2 regions of the Bradyrhizobium sp. TM233 genome follow, and region 1 is predicted to be linked to the other one. Evidence: predicted binding sites of a transcription regulator. Region 1 holds the regulator's gene; the other holds the start of a gene.
The links. The regulator PhoB, encoded in region 1, activates phosphate uptake and scavenging genes when phosphate is short. The targets are predictions, from matches to a motif close to TGTCATNNANCTGTCAT.

Region 1 (3,208 bases):
GGCCCCCGAATTGCAGAAGAACACGAAGTCGGCAAAGCTCTCGTTGCAAAGCCGGTTGGCGAGCTTCTCGCCATCCGGGCTCTGGAACAGGTTCGACATGTGCCAGAGCTTCGTCGCCTGCTCCTGCAACGCCTTGATCAGATGCGGGTGGCAATGGCCGAGCGCATTCACAGCCACGCCCGAGGTGAAATCGAGATAGCGATCGCCATTGGTCGCGATCAGCCAGCAGCCTTCGCCGCGCTCGAAGCCGAGGTCGGCTCTGGCGAAAACGGGGAGCAAATGCGGCGCTGCGCTGTTAGTCATGATGTCACTTGAATGTTGCGGACGGTGTGACGCGTGCATTGCGCAACGCACCATCGACCGGCCCGGAAAACGAAACGTGCCGCCTTTTAAGGGCGGCACGCGCGACTATCTTATGCCTGGCAAGACGGGTGTCAATGCCGCCCGGAAAGCCTCGCGAAACGCTGAATCCGTAGTCTTGCGGTGCCGATTTTGCGGGTTTTCACCACGGAACATGTGGAAGCGAGTCGGCGGACTCTTGCGCGGGAGTCACGCCATATTGTAGCGTTTGGATTGTCAGATACGACATCTCGTGCAGCGGTTCTGATCCCAAGAGTCCTCATGTACCGGCGTAAACGTTCGGGCGTCAGTCACGCGCCCGGCGAGCCTTAAGGGATTCTGACGGCACGGGTTTTTGAAGGCTTAGGCAATCGCTGCGAGGCCCCAGGATGGCTGGCGCGTAGCGAGGGAAAGGGTGCAATGACGGTTTTGACCTGGTCCGACGATCGCGTCGAGCAGCTGAAAAAGCTCTGGGAGGCCGGACTTTCGGCCAGCCAGATCGCAGCTGAGCTCGGCAATGTGACCCGCAATGCCGTGATCGGCAAAGTGCACAGGCTCGGTCTGTCCGGCCGTGCCAAGAGCCCTTCATCGGCAGCGCCCCGGCCGCGCAAGGCGCGTCCCGCGCAGCACATGATGCGGGTGACCCGCCCCATTGCGCGCGGCAACACCGCGCTGGCGCAGGCCTTCGAGGTCGAGGTGGAGGCTGAACCCGTCACCTACGACAACGTGGTGCCGATGAGCCAGCGGCTGTCGCTGCTCGAGCTGAACGAGGCGACCTGCCATTGGCCGGTCGGCGATCCCTCCAGCCCGGATTTCTTCTTCTGCGGCGGCCGGGCGCTGTCCGGCCTGCCCTACTGCGCCCAGCACTCGCGCGTGGCCTATCAGCCGGCGGCGGATCGCCGGCGTGCCCCGGCAAAGCCGGGCCCGCGGTGAGCGGATTTAGCTGATCGCAAAGACGGCAGCCGTCACACGACGGCGCCTCAACCAACTCGGTGTCATCCCCGCGAACGCGGGGATCCATAACCACAGGGCGCAGTTGTCGCGCGAGATGGTCACTCCGAGTCTTCGCCAAATCACTGCCTGTGGTTATGGGTCCCGGATCTGCGCTGACGCTTGTCCGGGACGACGCTGAGTGTGAGGCGACAGCCCACCAACTCCAGCGCTTGCAAACCCTACGCCTGCTCCGCCTTCGCGAAGCGGTCGTCCAGCGCGTAGCCGGCACCGCGGACGGTGCGGATCGGGTCCTGCTCGCGGCCGAGATTGAGCAGCTTGCGCAGGCGGCCGATATGGACGTCGACGGTGCGCTCGTCGATGTAGATGTCGCGGCCCCAGACGCTGTCGAGCAGCTGCTCGCGCGAGAACACGCGGCCGGGATGCTCCAGGAAGAACTCCAGCAGGCGATATTCGGTCGGACCGAGATCGATCGGCCGGCCCGAGCGCGCCACGCGGCGCTTGTCGCGATCGAGCTCGATGTCGCCATAGGCCAGCACTGTCGCGAGCCGCTCAGGACTGGCGCGGCGCAGCAGGCCCTTCACGCGGGCGAGCAGCTCCGGCACCGAGAACGGCTTGACGATGTAGTCGTCGGCGCCGGTCGCAAGTCCCCGCACCCGCTCGCTCTCCTCGCCGCGCGCGGTGAGCATGATGATCGGGAGCTGCTTGGTGTCGGGCCGGGTCCGCAGCCGGCGGCACAGCTCGATGCCCGACAGGCCCGGCAGCATCCAGTCGAGCACGATCAGGTCCGGGATGTGTTCCTTGAGGCGGGTGTCGGCGTCGTCGCCGCGCATCACCGTCTCGACGTCATAGCCGTCGCCTTCGAGGTTGTAGCGGAGAAGCTCGGTGAGAGCTTCCTCGTCCTCAACCACCATAATGCGTGCGCCCATGGTGTCGTCGCTCCTTAAGACTTCAGGTATTCGGGATCGTGGTGGCGAAGGTGGTCATGTCGCCCTTCGGCCGCTTGTCGGTCATCGCCTGGCCCTCGATCATGTAGAACACGGTCTCGGCGATGTTGGTGGCGTGGTCGCCGATCCGCTCGATGTTCTTGGCGCAGAACATCAGATGGATGCAGAACGAGATGTTGCGCGGATCCTCCATCATGTAGGTGAGGAGCTCGCGGAACAGCGAGGTGCAGATCGCGTCGACTTCCTCGTCGCCCTTCCACACCGCCATCGCCGCCGGCAGATCATGTGCGGCATAGGCGTCCAGCACCGACTTGACCTGCTGCTGCACGAGGTCGGTCATGTGCTCCAGGCCGCGGAACAGCTTCAGCGGATGGAAGTCGGTCTCCAGCGCGGCGACGCGCTTGCCCATGTTCTTGGCGAGGTCGCCGATGCGCTCGAGGTCGGTCGCGACGCGCATCGCGCCGACGATCTCGCGCAGGTCCACCGCCATCGGCTGGCGGCGAGCGATGGTGAGCACGGCGCGTTCCTCGATGCGCTTCTGCAACGCGTCGAGCTCGGCGTCGATGGTGACGACGCGCTGGCCGAGCGCGACGTCGCGGCGGATCAGCGCGTCGACGGAATCGACGATCATGCGCTCGGCGATGCCGCCCATCTCGGCGACCAGGCGGGTGAGCTCCTGGAGGTCGGTGTCGAAAGCCTTTGCGGTATGTTCGGTACCCATATTGCGTCTCCTCAGCCGAACCGGCCGGTGATGTAATCCTGCGTGCGCCGGTCGGTCGGCGACGTGAAGATCTTGCTGGTGTCGTCGAACTCGATCAGTTCGCCGAGATACATGAAGGCGGTCTTGTCGGAGACGCGCGCCGCCTGCTGCATGTTGTGCGTGACGATCGCGATCGTGTAGTTCTCGGACAGTTCCTGGATCAGCTCCTCGACCTTGGCGGTCGAGATCGGATCGAGCGCCGAGCAGGGCT
Region 2 (3,208 bases), on a different contig from region 1:
CTGGCGCAACGCTATTTGAAGATACCCGTGCGCCGCATGAAGAGATAGGCAGCGCCAACCGAGGAGGCCATCAGCACCGACGCCCAGAGGAATCCGGTCTCGACCTCGGTCAGCGGCAGGCCCTTGGTGTTCATGCCGAAAATGCCGGTGACCAGCGTCGGCGGCAGCAACAGCGAGGTCACGATCGAGAGGGTGTGGAGATGGCGGTTGCTCTCCTCCTCGTTCTTGAAGCGCAGCTCTTCCTCGAGCAGGCGGCTGCGCTCGCGCAGCTCGACGATGTCGTGATCGAGCCCGTCGAGCCGCTGCGCCAGCTTGCCGGCCTGGATCCGCAGCGCCGGCGACAGATGATCGGTGTTCTTTTGATCGAGACGGTGAAACAGCGTGCGCAATCCGGTGAGCTGCCGATGCAGCCGCACGCAGGTGCGGCGGAGCCGGCCGAGATTGCGGCGCATCTCCGGCCTCGCGTCATCGGCCAGGATGCGCTCCTCGATATCGTCGATCTCCTGGCCGAGCTTGTCGGCCATCCGGTCCAGCGTGTCGGCGACCTCGTCGACGATCTTTTCGAGCAGATGAGCGACATTGTCGACGCGGTAGCCGCCTTCGAGCACCCGCCGCGTGGCGTCCGCCGAGCACAGCGCCTGATGGCGGCCAGAGACCAGCAGGTGCTCGGTCATGGCGAAGCGCAGGAACGCGGTCTCCTCCGTCGCGCTGTCGATCTCGCGCACGAGATCGGAGAACACGCCGTAGACGCAATGGTCGATGACGTGAAGCTGCTGGAAGGTGTCGTGCGACAGCAGCAGCTCGCGCGCCAGCGGCGGCAGCTGCGACGCCGCGATCCAGGGCCGCGCGCGTGCGTCCGTGAGGTTGAAATGCAGCCACAGCCGTCCGTCATGGCTGAACTCGATCGGCCGGTCGACCTGCAGCGCCTCGGCGCCGCCGTCGCTGTGCAGGCGGAAGGCCCAGACCAGGCCGGGAATGGCGGGTCCGGCGTTCGATAATGCGCTGGCAAGCTTTGCCGGCTCAGCCATGGATAGCCCCAACCGTCAACAACTGCCCCATTCCGGAAGATGGCTGACGGCATCTTCCGGACCCAGGCGGGTACTCAATTACGCCAGTGTTACAGTTTGATGATGCCGCCCTATTCCGCCGCCAGCCCGGTCGCGGCTGCCTCGGCTTGCCTGATGTAGTCGTGCACGACGCGGCCGAACGGCAGCGTCAGATCGGCGATGTAATGATGCGCCCCGAGGCAGCGGCGGACCGGGAAATCGGCGACCGGCGCATTGACATGCGGCACCAGATGCAGCCGGCCCGGCCCCATCCAGGAGCCCTTCGGCACGATATCGATCAGGTTGATCGCGACCAGCTGGCAGACTTCGAGACGACCGTCGACGCCCGGGATCATCTTCAGATTCACTTGCGTCTTCGACAGCGTGGCGCGGGTGAGATCGCCGTTGCCGGCCATGCTCTCGTGCTTGTAGCCCATGGTGCCCATGGCGACGAGCTGGCCGGCATATTCCAGCGTGCCCGTCAGCGTGTCCTTGACGATCTCGAGCTTGGGATGGGCGTACTTCTTGGGAAAGCCCCAGATCTCGCGGCCGGCGGCGATCGGCGGATCGTCGTCGAGATACATCTGCGAGACGAAATTGACGTCCTCGCCGTTGAGGCGCGCGGGGATGACGAGGCCGGATTCGGTGTAGCTGCCGAAGCCGGAGGAATCCGGCATCTTGATCCACTCGTAATGCACGATCGGCTGGTCGATCGGCTGCAACGGCTCAGGCAGGCCGGCGCGGATCAGCTCCGGGTCGGTCTCGTAGGTGATGACGAGGAATTCGCGGTTGACGAACCGGTACGGACCGGCCGGATAGCTCGGCCCCGCCGCGGGCATGGACGGAAGTCTCAGCACGTCTTCGCTTCGCATCGCTGGTCTCCTGTGAATCCCGATCGGCGGCAATTGCTAACGATCCTCATTGACTGCGATGTGAAGCTTTTCCGTCAGGCGCACGACCCCTGCCGTTGCAGCGTGGTCGGTCTGCGCTACCGGCGATGTATCGGTGCCGCCTTGTCATCACGCCGTCACCACGTGACGCAATCGTCTGGCGCAAGCAGGAGGCATCGCCATGGACGCCCGCACGTCGCAACCGACATATCAGAGCCATCAGGCGCCCTCGCGGGGCTGGCGGCCCGAACGCTGCGATCGCGTCGCGCTCGTGCTGCAGGGCGGCGGCGCGCTCGGGGCCTACCAGGCCGGCGTCTATCAGGCGCTGCACGAGGCCGGCATCGAGCCCGACTGGGTCTGCGGCGTCTCGATCGGCGCGATCAACTCCGCCATCATCGCCGGCAACAAGCCGGAGAAGCGGCTCGAGGCGCTGCGCATCTTCTGGGAGCGCATCACCAACCGCAAGATCTGGCACTACACGCCCGACGGCGACATCTTCCGGCAGTGGCGCAATTTCACCAGCGCGTGGATGACGTCGGCGATGGGCCAGCCCGGCTTCTTCACCCCGCACCAGGTCAATCCCTGGCTCAGCCCGGTCGGCGCGCGCACCGCGACCAGCTATTACGACACGATGCCGCTGAAGGAGAGCCTGCTCGAGCTCGTCGACTTCGATCTCATCAACGAGAAGAAGGTCCGCTTCGCGGTCGGCGCGGTCAACGTGCTCTCGGGCAATTTCATCTATTTCGATAATTCCCATGACGAGATCGAGCCGGAGCACATCATGGCCTCCGGCGCCCTGCCCCCGGCGCTGCCGATGGTGCGGATCGGCACCGATCATTTCTGGGACGGCGGCATCGTCTCCAACACCCCGCTGCAGCATCTGCTCGACCAGGAGGATGCGCTCAACTCGCTGGTGTTCCAGGTCGACCTGTTCAGCGCGCGCGGCGTGCTGCCGCGCTCGATCCAGGACGTGATGGCCCGCCACAAGGACATCATGTATTCCTCGCGCACCCGCCACAACACCGACGTCTATCGCCGCACCCACAATCTCAAGGTCCTGCTCTACAAGGCGCTGGCGAAGCTGCCGGACGAGCAACTGTCCGACGAGGAGCGCAAGCTGAAGGGGAGCTTGTGCCACATGCCGGAGATCGCGATCCTGCATCTGATCTATCAGCAGAAGGCCTATGAGGGCGACGCCAAGGACCACGAGTTCTCGGGCACCTCGATGCGCGAGCACTGGACCAGCGGCTATGAAGACACCAAGCGCACGCT

Region 2: a site for PhoB is predicted at 2,061-2,077, ahead of AABA86_RS12790 (acetoacetate decarboxylase). Genes of this name have one in related genera too.

Annotation. Positions count from the first base shown of each region.
Region 1 is NZ_BTIG01000001.1:1,016,402-1,019,609, forward strand. Features, by position in the region: gene AABA86_RS04855 (aspartate aminotransferase family protein) at 1-303, opposite strand, end outside; gene AABA86_RS04860 (GcrA family cell cycle regulator) at 760-1,272, shown strand; gene phoB (phosphate regulon transcriptional regulator PhoB) at 1,512-2,219, opposite strand; gene phoU (phosphate signaling complex protein PhoU) at 2,242-2,958, opposite strand; gene pstB (phosphate ABC transporter ATP-binding protein PstB) at 2,970-3,208, opposite strand, start outside.
Region 2 is NZ_BTIG01000004.1:335,084-338,291, forward strand. Features, by position in the region: gene AABA86_RS12785 (transporter) at 12-1,028, opposite strand; gene AABA86_RS12790 (acetoacetate decarboxylase) at 1,139-1,918, opposite strand; gene AABA86_RS12795 (patatin-like phospholipase family protein) at 2,118-3,208, shown strand, end outside.